Regions from separate parts of the Enterococcus sp. LJL120 genome, predicted to be linked through region 3. Evidence: a T-box and tRNA genes for the amino acid it is inferred to sense, from the RefSeq annotation. Region 3 holds a T-box; the other regions hold tRNA genes.
The links. The T-box of region 3 lies ahead of argS (arginine--tRNA ligase). A T-box ahead of a tRNA ligase gene usually reads a tRNA of that ligase, here a tRNA-Arg.

Region 1 (6,062 bases), on a different contig from region 3:
CGTACTGGGACCACCATTCCAAAGAGTTTTCTGATTGAAGGTCAGCCGCTCTTGGCTAATCTCTCCATAGATATTAGCACCCATGCTGCTGTTGCCGATTGGCAAAGTAAATTGCTGCCACAAATTGTCTTCTTCAGTCGTATTAAAAGCTCCAGGGGATAAGATTGTCTTACCTTTGGAGGCAGGTTCGGTGTACCACAAAGTCAGGGGATTTAAAGGCTGGCGTTGCATTTCCAGTTTTGTTTTCATAGGCAAACTCCTTAAGAATAGACTTCTGCTTAGAGTCAATAATAAATTCTGAATAACTCAGGTATTTACAAATCATTCACCAAAAATATGATTTCTTGTGACAATCACTTCCTAAAAGCGATTGGATTGGTTATTTTCAAGTTTCCAGATAGACTGGGATTATTAAAAAAACAGCACTGAAATAACAAATATTTGTCATTCAGTACTGTTGATACATCTCATCTGTTTAAAAGATAATTGATAAAGAAACTATTCTTCGTTTGGAGTTGTGTCCATAATGACAGTATCTTATTTTGGTCGAAATCCATCCATTTAAAAGACAAATTACATCCCAAAATAAAGTCAAAAATTATTTCAAACTACACCTAATCCAAATCAATCCGCACATCATCTTTTAAGATATTATCAATTGTCAGTTGCATGAGGCTGATAATCTGCTCATCAGTCGGTTTGATAATCGCCGAAGACATCAATGAGGCAATTCCGGTAGCAACCACCCAACAGCCCATATTTAGAGACTGAATCTGCTCTGGAGAAAGATTTTCATAGCTGGGATCCTTTGAAGCCAACTCAGCAAAAAGACTATTAGAAAATGCCTGCATTTTATTGCCAAAACCTGATTCCTCCAAGTAAAGCGCCCGGTAAAGTTGTTTTTCCCGTTCAGCAAAATGGATGTAATTCAGCGCTAAATCAATCAGCGGCTGACGAGTATGTTCCACCATAAAAACTTCATCCGCCAAATAAGCATAAAGCTGGTCCAATAATGCTTCCTTCAGGTCGTTCATATTTTTAAATTCCAAATAGATTGGTTGGGTCGAACAACCCATCTTAGCAGCAATATTCCTGGCGGTAAAACGTGAGAATCCTTCGGTTGCGACAACTTCGTATGCAGCTTTTAAAATTTGTTCTTTTGTTATTGTTTTCTTGCGGGCCATGATGATTCCTCCCTGTCTGGCGTCGGTAACAACGTTTTCAATCTCTGTTATATTTACATTTTACCACGTTTTATTTAAAGTGCAAAACTCTTTTTAGATAAGCTTTCAATTATGACCATGTAATTTAATTAAACCTTCAATAAGTTATCAAAACAAATGTTTCCAGTGGTAATAATTGTTTTTAGGATTTGCAAATGCTATCATATTTCATGTAATTAAAAATAAGGGGGATATCCTGATGTCAAGTGAATTTCAAGCAGAATTAAAAAAATATGCTCAGCTGATTACCGAAGTCGGTGTAAACGTTGAAAAAGGACATACAATTGTGGTGCAAGCCAGTGTCGACCAAGCACCATTAGTCCGTTTGATTACCGAACATGCCTACAAATTAGGAGCCGCTGAAGTCATTGTCCAATGGAACGATGATTTTATCCAAAAAGAATTTTTAGCCAATGCTGACAGTGAACGTCTGGAAAATATTCCACAATATGTCGTTGACCGCTCAGATGATTGGGTGGCCAAAGGTGCTAGCCGCATCAGCATTGTTTCAGCAAACCCTGATTCATTGGCCGGTGTCGACGCTGACCGTGTGGCTACTTACCAAGCAGCCGCCGGAAAAGCCATGGCGAACCTCAGAAAAGCAACCCAAGCCAATAAAGTCAGCTGGACCGTTGTGGCGGCTGCCGGTAAAGAATGGGCAGCAAAAGTCTTTCCAGATTTAGACTCACCTAAAGAACAAGTTGAAGCCTTGTGGTCAGAAATTTTTAAAACGACCCGCATCGACCAAGCAGATCCTGTTCAAGCTTGGAAGGATCACGATGCCAAATTAGCCTCAAAAGCTGCTGAATTAAATAAAGAACAATTTACTGCGCTGCATTATACTGCTCCGGGGACTGATTTGATTGTTGGCTTGCCAAAAAATCATCTTTGGGAAGGCGCCGGCAGTTTCAATGCCCGCGGCGAAAAATTTATGGCCAATATGCCAACTGAAGAAGTCTTTACCGCTCCTGATGCAAATCGCGTTGATGGCGTTGTTTCCAGCACTAAGCCATTAAGTTATGCTGGCACTACCCTTTTAGGTATGAAATTTACCTTTAAAGATGGCAAAGTTGTTGATTTTTCAGCCGAACAAGGCCAAGAAGTTTTAGCAAAATTATTGGCAATTGACGAAGGCGCCAAACATTTAGGCGAAGTCGCTTTAGTGCCTGACCCTTCACCAATTTCCCAATCTGGTATTACTTTTTACAATACTCTATTCGATGAAAATGCTTCAAATCATTTAGCCTTAGGTTCAGCCTATGCCTTTAGCATCGAAGGCGGCACCGAAATGTCCGAAGAAGAATTAATTGCTGCCGGTTTAAACCGCAGCCACACCCACGTCGACTTCATGATTGGCTCCTCGCAGATGAACATCGACGGCATCAAAGCCGATGGCACCCGCGTACCTGTTTTCAGAAATGGTGATTGGGCGTAAATAAACGCTTTCGATTGCTTAAAAAAGAAAATGCGCTGTCGGATAAAATCCACAGTGCATTTTTTTCGGCTCTATAATTTATGGGACTGATGAATCAAAATTGATTCCTCAGCCCCATTTTTATTTTTAGGTATTAAAAAACATATCGTTCTCTAGTATGATTAAATCACGACAAATAATTAACTGAGAGGACGATATGCTCTATGAATAATTCTATCAAAAAAATGCTTCGGATTACAGATAAACATTTAGAGATTACAGATATTTCTTACGAAACATTAAAGGACAAACAACACATAGTGATCGAAGCGACGCTTTCTCCTCCACCTCATGCTTGTAAAAATTGTGGCTCTTCTGTGACAGATGGTGAAGGTAATATGATTATCGTTAAAAATGGCAAGAAGAAGACAAGGATTCGTTTTGATGAATTCAATCATCTTCCTATGGTCATGCGTTTGAAAAAGCAACGCTATACATGCAAAAATTGCCATAGTCACTGGACCGCACAAAGCTATCTGGTGGCGCCGAGGCATTCCATAGCGAATCATGTAAAGTATAAAATTATCGCTCTATTGGCTGAGGAGGTTTCCTTAACCTTTATCGCTAAGTTTTGTCACGTCTCTTTATCAACTGTTATTCGTATCTTAAAAGAGCTGAAATGCTACTTACCTAATCATTCAAAAAGGCTCCTTCCGCAAGTTCTCATGGTGGATGAATTTCGTTCCCACACCTCGACTGAAGACAAAATGAGTTTCATTTGTGCCGATGGCACAGATGGCAAGTTAGTGGATATTTTATCCACACGCAAGTTGCCACAGCTAACTTCTAATTTTGAAAAATGTGTCAATCCAGAAGAAGTAAACTATTTAGTGACGGACATGAATGCAGCTTACTTCCAGCTCACAAAAAAGGTTTTTCCAAATGCAAAATTAGTCATTGATCGTTTCCATATCGTCAAACATATGAATCAAACATTCCAAGATTTTCGTATTCAATCAATGAAAAAACTAATTGATACAGGTCATAAAGCTGAAGCACAAAAGTTAAAAACAAACCGGCGCGATCTTACAAAAGATAGACAGACAATTAATCATTTTGAATATAAATCTTGGCGTAGTTTTCGTTTGCCTCGGTATCCTTATCTCACAGAGGCAATGATGATTGACCGATTACTTTCCTGTTCACCGTCTCTTAAAGAAGCTTATGAAGCTTTTCATGAACTACAAGATGCCTTTCGAGGCAAGGACCATGAATTGTTTTTCACTTTATTAAAAGGGCTGCCTGAAACATTGGATCAAGAATTCAGGCTAAAACTTCAAAACCTTCTTAACTATGAGGAAGGCATTCGTAACGCCATGATTTATCTCTATTCTAATGGTAAAATCGAGGCAAAGAATACGCATATTAAAACACTGAAACGTGTATCTTATGGATTTAAATCATTTGAGAATATGAAAATAGGAATCTTTATGATGAATCAGTTGATTAAAGTAAAATAACAAAAAATCCAAAGTAGAAAGAGTCTGCTCCCTACTTTGGATTCATTTTAATCGAACTCATCAGTCCTTATTGACAAAGAGCCATTTTTTCTAGAACTTTTGGCTCTTTTAAAGCAATCTCCATTAAAAAGCTGAAAAAAGCTCAATCACTTTATCGTATAAAATATTTGGCACATTTTGTACACAAAAAGCCTTTAAATCAACGTTTAAAGGCTAATTTCTACGTCCCCTGCCGGAATCGAACCAGCAACTAATCCTTAGGAGGGACTTGTTATATCCATTTAACTAAGGGGACAAATACTTTACTATTTTATCTTTGCAAAATGTTTATGTCAAACGCTTTTAAGGTTATAATGATATAGTAATTAAAATTTTGGAGGTTTTAAAATGGTAAAAAGATTAATTAGCGCATTTTCTAGCGAAATCGCTAACATGACAGCAGCTGAGTTGAAACAATCAATTAAAGCTAGTGAAGGCCGGACAATTGCGGTAGAAAATGTTGTCTTGGCTTCACCGGCAGCTGGCGATATTACTAATGCAGAAGTGGTTAGTGCCTATGGAGCCGATTTAATTTTGCTAAACGCCTTTGATTGTTTCCGTCCGATTGTTTTTGGGATGCCTGGCACTACTGTTGAAGGTTCTTTTGCACAATTGATGAATCCAGATGCGGAAGTTGAAAATCCGATTCCTACTTTGAAAAAATTAACGGGTCGACCAATTGGAATCAATCTTGAACCAATTGCTTTTTCAGATCATATGCTAAGCGAACGAATTTCAATTAGCTCTGGTCGAACTAGCTCACCAGAAACAATCCAAAAAGCTGAGGAAATGGGCGTTGATTTCATTTGTTTTACTGGAAATCCTGGAACTGGTGTGACCAATGCAGCGATTGCGGATGCTGTTAAAGTTGCTAAACAACATTTCAGCGGCTTAATTATTGCTGGTAAAATGCATTCGGCCGGCTCAAGTGAACCTGTTGTGACACCCGAAGCTGTTGAAGCTTACGCAAAAGCTGGCGCAGATATTTTATTACTGCCGGCTGTCGGAACAATTCAAGGTTTCACAGAAAAACATTTAATTGAAGCTGTTGAAATTGCGAAAAGCTATGACTTGTTAACGATGACAGCAATCGGAACTAGTCAAGAAAGTGCCCGTCCGGAAACCATTCGTCAGATGGCGATTGTTAATAAAACTTGTGGCGTCGATATCCAACACATCGGGGATGCCGGTTTTGGCGGAATGACTTTACCAGAAAATATTTACGAAATGTCAATTGCTATCCGCGGATTGCGCCATACAATTAATCGTATCGGCCGTTCAGTAAATCGTTAAAATTCTTTAAGAATAGGCAAAAAACTTTTAATCTGACTCTTCAGTTGCTATCATAATTACAAGGACCAAAAAAATTTGAACAGTCTTGCTCCTTCATCACGAGTGAGGTAACTGAAATTAGGAGTGATCGAAGATGAAAAAAACGTCAGAAGAAATCTACGCTAAACGTTTCCATCAGTCAAAAGTCAGTCGCGAGTTAGTTATCAAGGCCGCTCTCAAAAATTTCCACGAAGATCCTGAAAATCAACGTCCCAAAACCAAAATTCGTTATAAATTAACCAAATCAGCTCGACTTTTTGAGTAATTTGCTTTCTTTTAAAACTAAATAGTTCCAAATAAAAAAACGTCGATTTGCCTCAACAGCAGTCGACGTTTTTGATTTTCTCAGAAATTTATAAACAAGAGAAAAAATAGAATATTCCTAGTGATTTTACTGTTTTGTATTAGAGCTTTTAGATTTTGTTTTTACATCTAGTAAAAGCTAAAATTTTTTCAAGCATAAAAACTAATCCCAACTATAAGAAACCCCTGCTTAAAAATAATCCTCCAAAATTGGTTTTTGCGGCAAAATGC
Region 2 (6,062 bases), on a different contig from region 3:
CATTTCAAAAACGCCCATTGGTCCGTTCCAGACAACTGTTTTCGCACCCGCTAAAGTTTGGGCAAATAAAGCAATTGTTTCAGGTCCGATATCTAGTCCCATTTGGCCAACTGGTACATCACCTGCATGCTCTTCAGTCGGTACATCATTTGAAAATTCAGCAGCCGTAATTGAATCTACTGGTAAAACTAATTTGTCGCCAGCTTTTTCAATTAAAGACTTAGCCAAGTCAACTTTGTCTTCTTCAACTAAAGAGTTGCCGATTTCCATACCTTTAGCTTTGTAGAAAGTATACGTCATGCCGCCGCCGATTAAAATTTTATCCGCTTTAGGAATTAAGTTTTCAATCACGCCAATTTTATCAGAAACTTTGGCGCCACCTAAGATAGCGATCATCGGACGTTTTGGATCTTCAACGGCTTCACCGATAAATTTAATTTCTTTTTCCATTAAGAAGCCAGCAACAGTTGGAATCCCTGTTGAAGCAATCCCAACGTTTGAAGCATGAGCCCGGTGAGCTGTACCGAAGGCATCATTTACAAAAACATCGCCTAATGAAGCCCAGTATTTACCTAATTCAGGATCGTTTTTGCTTTCTTTTTTGCCGTCAACATCTTCAAAACGTGTGTTTTCAAAAACTAAAACGTCGCCGTCTTTCATGTTGTTAATGGCATCTTCTAATTCTTTGCCGCGAGTTTCAGGAACGAAGGTAACTTCTTTGCCTAATAATTCGCCTAAGCGTTTGGCAACTGGTGCTAAAGATTTGCCAGCTTTGTCTTCTTCAGTTTTAACACGACCTAAGTGGGAGAACAAAATTGCTTTGCCGCCTTGATCGATAACATATTGGATGGTTGGCAATGCCGCTTTAATTCGAGTATCATCACCAATTACACCATCTTTTAAGGGAACATTAAAGTCTACTCGTACTAAGACTTTTTTATCTTTTAAATCAATATCTTTAACAGTCTTCTTTGCCATTTGGAGGACCTCCTGATTAATTTGTGCGTTCTTTCATTTATTCTAAATAAAAAGCGGAGAAGCGCGTCGCTTCCCCGCTTTATTAGACAATCGTCTTCAATTAGCCTTCTTAAATCTTAAAGATTTGCGAAGTATTCTAAAGTACGAACTAATTGAGCTGTGTATGACATTTCGTTATCGTACCAAGCAACAGTTTTCACCAATTGTTTGTCGCCAACAGTCATCACACGAGTTTGAGTTGCGTCAAATAATGAACCAAAAGTCATACCAACGATATCAGAAGAAACGATTTCGTCAGTGTTGTAACCATAAGATTCGTTTGCAGCATGAGCCATTGCTTCGTTAACAGAATCAACAGTAACAGGTTTGTCTAAAACAGTTACTAATTCAGTTAATGAACCAGTTGGAACAGGCACACGTTGAGCAGCTCCATCTAATTTACCGTTTAATTCAGGAATTACTAAGCCGATTGCTTTAGCCGCACCAGTTGAGTTAGGCACGATGTTTGCTGCAGCAGCACGGGCACGACGGAAGTCACCTTTAGGATGAGGTCCATCTAAAGTCATTTGGTCGCCAGTGTAAGCGTGGATAGTTGTCATCAAGCCTTCAACAACACCAAATTCGTCGTTTAATACTTTAGCCATAGGAGCTAAACAGTTAGTAGTACAAGAAGCACCAGAGATAACTGTTTCTTTACCAGTTAATGTTTCATGGTTTACGTTGTAAACGATTGTTGGCACGTCATTTCCACCAGGAGCAGAGATTACAACACGTTTAGCGCCAGCAGTTAAATGTTTTTCAGCAGCAGCTTTTGAAGTGAAGAAACCAGTACATTCTAAAACGATATCAACGCCTAGTTCACCCCAAGGTAATTCTTCAGGATTGCGGTTAGCAAGAACTTTAACTTCTTTGCCGTTTACGTTGAAAGAACCTTCATGAACTTCAACAGTTCCGTTGAAACGTCCTTGAGTAGTATCATATTTTAACAAGTGAGCTAACATTTTAGCGTCTGTTAAATCATTGATTGCTACTACTTCGATTCCTGCTACATCTTGGATACGACGGAATGCTAAGCGTCCAATACGTCCAAATCCATTAATACCTACTTTAACTGTCATTTAAGATTTCCTCCTTATGAAAATCACAAATTAATTTATTTTAAAGGGAGAACCCTTTTAAAATCTCGTTTGCCGCAGCTTCATCTGTGATGAGCCACGTTTGTTGTGGAGCATTTTCTAAATAGGCGCGAATCGCCTTGCCTTTTGATTTCCCGCCTGCAATAGCATAAATCAAAGGAACTTTTTCTAAATCCAGCAGCTGAATACCAACTCGGGGAACTTTGTAAACCACTTCGCCATTTTCATTGAAAAAATAACCGAAGGATTCTGCAACCGCATGTTTTTGCCGCAGCATCACTAATTCTGCTTCACTCATTTTGCGGCGAGCTGCCATGTGCAACGCACGACCAATACTGTGAATCACGCAATTGGCTTGGCTGATTAATCCCAGTACACCATGAATTGACGGTTCTTGCAACAATGACTCATAGGTTTGCCGACTCAACTGCTCCGGCACATAAAGTGCACGGTGTTCGCCGCCAGAATTTGCTGCCATCACAGCACTGACAGAGTTGGCTTGAACCGACAATGCTTCGCCGATACCACCTCTAGCCGGTACAAAAATATTGTGTCGCTGACTGGTTTCCAAGTTTTTCAAATGTTGGGCAACTTTTGCCATCGTCGTACCACCCATCACTGCGATAATATTTTCGCCGATGGGTAAATTAACATTTAATACATCCGACAAAGCAGAACCAAATTCCGAAATAATTTCTTCATGGAGATCACTATCTCCTTCAAGAATTAGACAACGTTCAATTGAAAATTGCTTGGCGATTTGCTGCTCTAGCTGATCCATGCCCTTCAAGTTGTTCATCAACTTTTCCAGCTGGCGAAAAACTTTTTGACCTTTTTTGGTTAAGGACATGCCGCTTTTCGAACTGTGGATTAACTCAAGCTCTTTTAATTCATCGGTCTCGGTGCGCAATACCCGCTCTGTCATTCCTAAATTATCGGCGAGACTTCGCCGGCCAATCGGTTGTTGCCAGTAGATAGCTCTCAGGACTTGCACGCGTTCTTGCAGAAGTTTAATCATTTCCGGAGCCACTGCTTCAATCAATTTCAAATCATCAAGCATTGTTTTCTCCTTAGTAGGACAATTTTTGTCCATAGTAGACTAAAAACGACCCATAGACCTCAAAAAAATTCGGATGGGAAAAATTTTTAACTTTTTCTTCCTCATTCCTACAAAAATTATTCTACCAGTTTGCCTCAAAAAAAACAACCGAAAGCCTATGTTTTTTTGTGAAAGAGTTGTAAAGTTTTTATGAAGCGAATTGTCAGAAAATTGCGAACTGTTTTGTGGAAAATAATTCGCTAAAATTTTTTATGCATCTGTTTCCTAACTACTTCTAAATACAAAAAAGAACCCGCAGAAAAGATTGACTTTTCTGCGGATTCAAGACAAAATGAATTTAGCTTTACGCGCCCTGAGGGAATCGAACCCCCGTCTCAAGAACCGGAATCTTACGTGATATCCACTACACTAAGGGCGCGGCACGAGTTATAGTTTATCCGACTTAGCAAAAAAAAACAAGAGGAAATTTTAAAAATATGAAATTTGAACAAAATTTTTCACAACAACAGCGGCAAACCCAAAAGCTGGCAATGACTCAGCAGCTTCAGCAATCCTTGCAGGTCCTGCAATTTAATACCGAAGAACTGGTAGATTACCTGGATAATATGGCCTTAGAAAATCCTTTGATTGAAGTGATCGAGCCAAGCTTTGTGGCAGATTATGGCCGCGGTTCTGGTGCCAGTCAAGCGGGTCTAGACATTATTAATCTGATCTCTCAAGACCGGATTTCTCTTTTTGAATATTTGATTCAGCAAATCCATTTAAATTATCGGGATACGTTTTTACGAAGTCTTGTTTTATATTTAGTAGAATATATTGATTTGAATGGCTATTTGAAAATTTCTTTAGAAGAAGCTGCGGAACAAACCGGTGCCGGTGCTATTGAGCTTTTGGATGCATTGACCTTGATTCAGCAATTAGAACCCGCTGGTGTGGGGGCCCGTGATTTACAAGAGTGCTTGATGCTGCAGACAGAGCGGGATGACTATGCCCCAGACCTAGCTTATATTATTTTAGAGGAAAATTTTGAAGACTTGGTTGCCCGGCGCTGGGAAAAAATTGCCAAAAAATTTGCGATTGAATTGAAGGATATTCAACAAATTTTTGATTATCTGCAAACCTTGACCCCTTCTCCCGGCAGTGGATTTAGCCAAGAAACCGAACAATATGTCGTGCCTGATCTATCCGTCAAAGTTGTTGAAGGCCAAATAAAAATCAGTTCCAACCGCAAAGGTCAACCGGAAATAAAATTTCAGGAAAAATATTTTTTACGGATGCAGGCTAAAGCGGATGATGAAACGCTGGCCTATTTAAAAGGCAAGCAGCAGGAATACCAAACGATGAAAAAAATGATGCAACAGCGGGGAGATACCATTTTGCGGGTCGGTACCGTGATTGCCCAAGTCCAACAGCAATTCTTTTTAGATGACCGACGTCCCTTGCGACCATTAACGATGAAGGAAGTCGCTGAAGAACTTGAGATTCACGAATCAACCGTCAGCCGCTCAGTTAATGGCAAATATCTAGAGACCGATTTTGGCATTTTTGAATTAAAAAATTTCTTTACCAATCGGATTAATGAAGCCGGCAGCGATGACCAAAGTGCAGATAGTGCCAAACAGGCCATTGCCCAATTAGTCGCTGAAGAAAATAAGCAAAAACCTTTATCGGATCAAAAAATTGTTGATTTATTAAAGGAAAAAGAGATTCAAATTTCCCGCCGAACAGTCACTAAATATCGGGAAGCATTAGGCATTCAAAGCTCCTCCAAGCGCAAAAGATTTGATGCCTAAAAGATATTGCCGGACTGTTACCACGTATTTTTTAAATAATTTCGATTTTAAGGAGTTCTATGACTATCTTCTTTGCAATCTGTATCGGTCTATCCATCGGTGTCATCGTTGGTTTTTTCAGCGGCGTGATTACCCGAAAACAAAAAAGTAAAGCACAAAAGACCAACAAACTCTTAAGCTTAATGCCACAACTAAAAAAAGCCAATCCCTATATCATTATGGCAGCTTTTCTACTTTTAGGCATTGGTCTTATTTGGACTGTTTATTACCTCGTTTTAGGCATTCTAGATCCAGCGCAAACCGGCTATGCCACGAATGTTTCGCAGCTGATTGTTTCAGTTTTAACCGTCTTCTCAATTATTGTCGCCTTCATTCAATTTCTGACAGAGAAAAAATAAACTGGTATTACTTGATGAATCCAACTTTTTTTCAACTCTTTCATTAACTATTAGTTTATTTTCAGACAGCTGGTCTGGCCTTCATTTTGAAGTGACTGCCAAAAATTACCTTTTTGGTTCGACTTTTAACAGTCGCTTCATGCAATTGAAGTCTAACAGCTGTCTTTTTTTAGATAATGGACAGCTTGTAAATTATTGTGTAAGCTAAGTTCAAGCTTAGCAAGTTTTTACTGAGTGAATAGCTATCAAAAGGCTGGCAGCAAAACAATCAACCCTATTATCGAGAAACGAAGGAAAGTGATTTTTTGACAGAGAATAAACAAGACCTGCGCTTTTATCGCACTAAACGCAATATCTTAAATGGTATGATAGCTTTATTAGAAAGAAAAAGCTTTGAAAAAATAACTGTGAAAGATATTTGTCAGGAAGCCGAAATCAGCCGCAGTGCCTTTTACTTACATTATGTTGATAAATATCAAATGATTGAGGCGTATCAAAAAGAATTGATTTCACAGATTAATCAAGCCACACTTCTTAAAGAAAATTTTAGCGTCAAACAGATAATTACTGAATTACTCACCTTCTTTACCACTGAAGGCAAATTGCTGGCTTTGCTGATTTCTGATCGAGGTTCAATCGAAATTCAAAATCATATCAAAGAAGCGATTACCGCCAATATGGTAGAAAATTTGCTGCC
Region 3 (6,062 bases):
ATCCAACATAACTTTGCCTAAGCTTTGGGCGATTTCATTGTTGTGGAGATGAGCAGTAGCAGATGTCGCATCGAATAAAATATCAACTGACTCAGGAGCTTTTTCGGCCCATTCATCAATGCCGCCTGCAAAAGTCTGTAACCCATTTTCACGGGCTTTAATCATTCCCTGCGACTGATCGTCAATACCAATCATCACAGTGGGTTCAATCAGCTCAGATTTTTTTAATTTAAACATTAAATCGCTGCCGATATTTCCCGAGCCGATAATTCCAGCCTTTAATTTTTCCAAAATAGATGCCTCCTTTTAAAAGTAAACTGACACCGTGCCCATTTGATTAAATTTCATTTCAAAATAATCGCCGGGTGCTGCCGGTACCGCTGCTGATAATGCTCCCGAAAGAATGACCTCACCTTTTTCTAAAGCAATATCATAGTCTGCCAATTTATTTGCTAACCAAGCAACTGCATTAATCGGATTGTCCAAACAAGCGGCTCCGGTTCCGGTATTAATTAATTCATTGTTTTTATAAAGGGCCATACCCACTAATCGTAAATCAAAATCATGAATTGAAAACTTGGCCGGGCTCAGTACATATAATCCCGAAGAAGCGTTATCGCCAACGGTATCCGGCAAAGTCAGCCGCCAATCTTTAATGCGACTGTCGACAATTTCGATGGCCGGCGTAATATAATCGGTGGCCGCCACGACTTCATCTGCTGTCACGTTAGGGCCCATCAATCGCTCTTTAAGAACAAAGGCAATTTCTCCTTCAACCCACGGCTGCAAAACTAACTCCTCAGGAACTTTTTTGCCATCGGAAATTTCCATGGCATCTAATAAATGACCATAATCAGGTTCATTGACTCCTAAAGATTCCTGCATGGCGACAGAAGTTAACCCGATTTTTTTACCGGTAATCTTTTGGCCTTTAGCTAAAGCCCGTAGGATTGTTTCCAATTGCACTTGATAGGCTTGATCCACTGTTAAGCCGGGAACTATTTTTGTTAGTGGCTGCACGCCTTTACTTTGGAAGGCTGCTGCCAAAAAATCTGCTAACTTTTCTGCATCAAACTTCATTCCGCTCCTCCTTTACAGTCTTGTTAATCATCATTTCTCGCTTGTCTATGCCCTTATGATACGAAGCTTTGTCAAAATGCAAAAGCCCCGCTTCCCTTTATAAGCAACAAGATTTATTTTTTTTGTTTTTTAGTTTAAAATACTTCTATAGTAAGCGATTACATTTTAAAGAATTTCCTATCGTGTTGCATATAGAGAAACAGGAGGGTTCTGATGACACAAGAACTGCAATCTGTAAAAAATGCATTATTGATTTTAAAATGTTTTACCGTTGAAAAAAGTAAATGGCGGGTGACTGAATTAAGCAAGCAGACTGGCTTATCGAAAAGTGCTGTCAGCCGAACTTTAAACACCTTGGCTAATGAAGGCTTCGTCCGCAAAGCTAAAGATCAACAGTCTTATCTTTTAGGCTTGTCTTTACTAACCTTGGCGGGCGTTGCACTAAGCTCTATTACCATCCAGCAGGAATTGTCACCGATCCTTAGCCAATTAGTCGTCAAAACAAATGAGAGCGGCCACATAGCAGTTTTAGATGACTGGGAGATTATTTATATTTTTAAAGAAGAATCCGCCAGCCACACAAAAATGAAAACTCATCTCGGTCGGCGCAATCCGGCCCATGCAACTAGCTCAGGAAAACTTTTATTAGCCTTTCAAGATCCTTCACCCTTAGATAAATTAAGTGAACGAACCCTGACAGCTTATACGCCCTCAACAATTGTTAATCCTTTACAATTTGCCGAAGAGTTGGGGAAAATTCGGCAAGCCGGTTTTGCTTATAGTAAAGACGAGTTAACCGTCGGCGTTTCTTCTTTAGCAGTTCCCGTTAGAGATTATACTGAAACGGTCGTCGCTTCCATTTCTTTAGTCGGAGATTCCCAACGCTTGAATCCACAAAAAGTTCAGCAACTGGTGCCGCTGTTAAAAAAAGCCGCTAAAGATTCCTCGCGGCGCATTGGCTTTTGGAATTAACGGATAAAAAAAGCTTAACGCCTAGATTTATGAAGAGCCTCTAACAGTCTAGAAAAAACTGTTAGAGGAATTCGTATGTCAAAGGCATTAAGCTTTTAAGTTTGTCCTACATTTCCTGTGGTGCGTGAACACCCAGCAAACGTAAATCTTCTTTTAATAAGGTTGTCAGCGCATAAACCAGTGCTAGACGAGCTTCTTTTTCATTGTCATCGACTAAGATTTTAGTTTGGGCATAGTATTTATTAAAGGCCTGCGCTAATTTAATCGCATGCTTAGCAATCACTGACGGTTCAAAATTGTTAGCCGCCTGCAAAACTGTTTCAGGATATTTTTGTAATAATTTTACGACTTCCCAGCTTTCAGGGTCAGCCAAAGTATATGACTTCTCGGCATCGGCAACAAAGTCAGCCTTCCGTAAAATGCTCATCGCTCGAGCATAGGTGTATTGCACGTAAGGACCGGTTTCCCCTTCAAAGCGGACAACCTCTTCTAAATTAAAATCAAAATTATTTAAGCGATCATTTTTCAAATCGTGGAAAACTACCGCTCCAACCCCAACTTGTTTGGCCACTTCATCCTTGTTGGCGAGGTCAGGATTTTTTTCGGTAATTTGTTCATTGGCAGATGCAATTGCTTCGTTTAAAACTTCTTCTAATAAAACAATTTTACCTTTACGGGTGGATAGTTTCTTACCACCTTGAGTAATTAAACCAAAGGGCACGTGGACCATCTCGTCTGACCAATCAAAACCTAGCTCTTTGAGAACAGCTTTTAATTGTTTAAAGTGATTGCTTTGTTCGTTCCCTACAATATACAACGATTTGGCAAAATCATAGGTCCGTTTACGATAAATAGCCGCCGCTAAATCTCGGGTAATATATAAAGTTGCCCCATCAGATTTACGGATTAAGGCTGGGTTTAAGTCATAGGCAGACAAATCGACAATTTCTGCCCCTTGATTTTCTTTTAATAGATGTTTTTCCTCTAATAGAGTAACAACTTCAGCCATTTTATCATTGTAGAAGGCTTCTCCGTTTAAAGAATCAAAAGAAATTTCCAACATGTCATAAATTTTGTTGAATTCTTTTAGCGATTCTTCTCTAAACCATTTCCATAGACGCAACGCTTCTTCATCGTTTTCCTCTAAGCGTTTAAACCAAGCCCGCGCTTCATCTTCCAAAGCTTTATCTGTTTCTGCTTCTTCGTGGAATTGTACATAAAGGCGCAGCAACTCAGTAATCGGTGTCGCCCGCACTGCTTCTTCGCTACCCCATTTTTTATAAGCCACAATCAATTTACCAAATTGCGTGCCCCAGTCCCCCAAATGATTGATCCGAATCGGGTTGTAGCCAATTTTTTTCATGATTAGGGCAATCGAGTTGCCGATAACCGTTGAGCGCAAATGGCCCATTGAGATTGGTTTTGCAATATTGGGCGAAGACATGTCAATCGTGACATTGCCATTTTCACCAATTGTGCTGTCGCCGAAATGTTCGCCGGCTTCAATTACGGCCTTCAACGTTTTTTCAGTGACTTGACCTTTATCCATAAAGAAATTTAAATAAGGTCCCACGACTTCAATTTTTTCAAAGGCTTCCCCGTTAATCTGCTCTTTTAAGTCAGCCGCAATTTGCTGCGGCGCTTTGCGAAAAGCCTTGGCTAGAGCAAAGGCTGGAAAGGCCACATCGCCATGGTCAACTGACTTGGGTGTTTCCAATAATTTTTGGACTTCGGCTAATGACAAATGTTCTTTGACAACATCAAAGATGACCTTTGCCACGATTTCTTGATTGTTCATAAAATTTCTCCCCTTAACAAAATAAATAAGTAAAAAAAAACGCCTCTAAGACTGTCAGCTCTAAAACTGACAGAACTAGAGACGAGAATTTCCCGCGGTACCACTCTGATTGCCGCAATTGCGGCCAACTTTATGCTGATAACGGTAGCTGCCGTCTGCAAACAGAATCTGACAAGGGCGTTTCACCATTACATTTTTGTTTAGCTCCCACCAAATCTAAACTCGCTGTGAAAATCTGTAATCGTTACTCTTTTGTCGTAACAGACATTTTTTAACTGCCAAAATTATAGCAGACTCCTGCGGAAATTTCTAGAAAAACCACAGGATTCATTTTAAAATGTCAAACTTGGCTTGGCATTCAAAGCCATATTAGCTAGATGCTGCTTTTTAAATTCAATATAGCCAGCAGCGCCAATCATAGCCGCATTATCACCGCATAAACGCAATGGCGGAATTAACAGTTCAATTTCCGGATAATTTTCAGCCATCATTTCAGTCATGCCTGCTCTTAAACCTTGGTTGGCAGCAACACCGCCAGCAATAATTAATTGCTTAACGGGATAGCTAGCCAAGGCTTTTTTAGTTTTGCCGACTAAGACATCCACCACACTGGCTTGAAAGCTGGCTGCTAAATCTTCAGGAATTAACATTTCTTCCCGTTGTTGCGCATTGTGAACTAAATTAATAAAAGCGCTCTTTAAACCGCTAAAACTAAAATCTAAATTGTCTTCTTGTAGCATTGCCCGCGGAAAATGATAAGTATCTTTTCCTTGATGAGCCAATTCATCTAAAGCTTTTCCGCTGGGATAAGGCAGGTCTAAAATGCGGCCGACTTTATCATAGGCTTCACCAGCTGCATCATCACGAGTCTCGCCGATGATTTCATAAGAACCATCTTCAACCATATAAACTAATTCGGTATGCCCGCCGCTGACTAGTAAAGCTAAAAGCGGGAACTTTAACGGCTGCACATATTTAGCCGCATAGATATGTCCTGCCATATGGTTGACTGGAATTAACGGTAAATCATATGCCCAAGCAAACGCTTTTGCCGCTGATACGCCAATTAACAAGGCTCCCACCAAACCGGGGCCATAAGTTACGGCGACGGCTGATAAATCTTGTGGTTCAATTTCTGCCTCCGCCAACGCATCATCAATACACAAAGTAATCTGTTCCACATGATGACGACTAGCAACCTCTGGCACGACGCCGCCAAAACGACGGTGACTTTTTATTTGCGATGCGACAATGTTGGCTAAAATTTTTTCGCCGTTTTCGACAACGGCGACGCTGGTTTCATCACAGCTGCTTTCAATCGCCAAAATTAAGCTCTTAACTTTTGACATTTTTCAATGCGCACCTTTCCTGACATCACAATTCCATCTTCCTGAGGGTTTTGATAATAGTGTTTCCGTTTGCCCACAGCAACAAATTTATTTTTCTTGTATAATTTCTGGGCGGCTTCATTGGAGGCCCGCACTTCTAAATAGACATGCTCGACACCTTTACTGCCTACCTGATCCATCAGCTCACAAATTAAACGATTGCCGACACCTTGATGCTTTTCTGCTTGATTGACAACCAGATTAGTAATCTCCGCTTCATCAACGACCCAATGATAACCAAGAAAACCTAAAATCAAATCATCCTCCACAAAAATTACGTACTCACTGTGACCTAAACTTAAATCAGCTAGAAATTCATTTTCCTGCCACGGCGCTCCAAATTGATAGCTGGCTTCTGCCATTTGCCATAACTTAGGAGCTAATTTTTCTGCCGGCAGAAAATGTTTATTGACTAACACTGCCAATCCCTCACTTAAAGATATTTCACCATGTCCAGTGCATCTTCAGCACTGTCATCATAGTAATTGTATTTAACTTTTCTTGATACAAACCCTTTGCGACGATACAGCCGCTGAGCGCTGAGATTGCTAACTCTAACTTCCAAACTCATACTCTCACATTGCCACATTATAGCAAATTTTTCGACTTCGTCAATCAGCCATGAGCCCAAGCCGCTACTTTGCAAAGTTGGCTTGACTGCAACATTAGTAATATGGCAATCGCCGCTGGCCACCCGACAACCGACAAAGCCCAATAACTGGCTGTCTAAAAATAAACCTAAATACAGTTTATGCTTGCTTTGGCGCAGCTCATGGATATAAGCGCCTCTTGTCCAGGGATGCTCATTAAAATAAACTTCCCCC

Region 1: it encodes a tRNA-Arg, which carries the amino acid that the T-box ahead of argS (arginine--tRNA ligase) is inferred to sense. The anticodon was not compared.
Region 2: it encodes a tRNA-Arg, which carries the amino acid that the T-box ahead of argS (arginine--tRNA ligase) is inferred to sense. The anticodon was not compared.

What each region holds. Positions count from the first base shown of each region.
Region 1 covers NZ_JBTXLV010000001.1:503,614-509,675, reverse strand. Annotated here, with positions in the region: gene ACYSNU_RS02560 (glycoside hydrolase family 95 protein) at 1-249, opposite strand, end outside; gene ACYSNU_RS02555 (TetR/AcrR family transcriptional regulator) at 615-1,184, opposite strand; gene ACYSNU_RS02550 (aminopeptidase) at 1,423-2,658, shown strand; gene ACYSNU_RS02545 (ISL3 family transposase) at 2,862-4,157, shown strand; tRNA gene ACYSNU_RS02540 (tRNA-Arg) at 4,381-4,452, opposite strand; gene ACYSNU_RS02535 (DUF7916 family protein) at 4,545-5,489, shown strand; gene ACYSNU_RS02530 (hypothetical protein) at 5,623-5,793, shown strand; gene ACYSNU_RS02525 (GNAT family N-acetyltransferase) at 6,022-6,062, opposite strand, start outside.
Region 2 covers NZ_JBTXLV010000008.1:84,264-90,325, forward strand. Annotated here, with positions in the region: gene ACYSNU_RS13930 (phosphoglycerate kinase) at 1-978, opposite strand, end outside; gene gap (type I glyceraldehyde-3-phosphate dehydrogenase) at 1,095-2,096, opposite strand; gene ACYSNU_RS13940 (sugar-binding transcriptional regulator) at 2,137-3,174, opposite strand; tRNA gene ACYSNU_RS13945 (tRNA-Arg) at 3,521-3,592, opposite strand; gene rpoN (RNA polymerase factor sigma-54) at 3,651-4,967, shown strand; gene ACYSNU_RS13955 (hypothetical protein) at 5,027-5,365, shown strand; gene ACYSNU_RS13960 (TetR/AcrR family transcriptional regulator) at 5,671-6,062, shown strand, end outside.
Region 3 covers NZ_JBTXLV010000004.1:312,765-318,826, forward strand. Annotated here, with positions in the region: gene ACYSNU_RS08885 (acetaldehyde dehydrogenase (acetylating)) at 1-291, opposite strand, end outside; gene ACYSNU_RS08890 (2-keto-4-pentenoate hydratase) at 307-1,080, opposite strand; gene ACYSNU_RS08895 (IclR family transcriptional regulator) at 1,294-2,052, shown strand; gene argS (arginine--tRNA ligase) at 2,159-3,850, opposite strand; T-box leader at 3,925-4,121, opposite strand; gene tsaD (tRNA (adenosine(37)-N6)-threonylcarbamoyltransferase complex transferase subunit TsaD) at 4,183-5,199, opposite strand; gene rimI (ribosomal protein S18-alanine N-acetyltransferase) at 5,178-5,657, opposite strand; gene rimI (ribosomal protein S18-alanine N-acetyltransferase) at 5,672-6,062, opposite strand, start outside.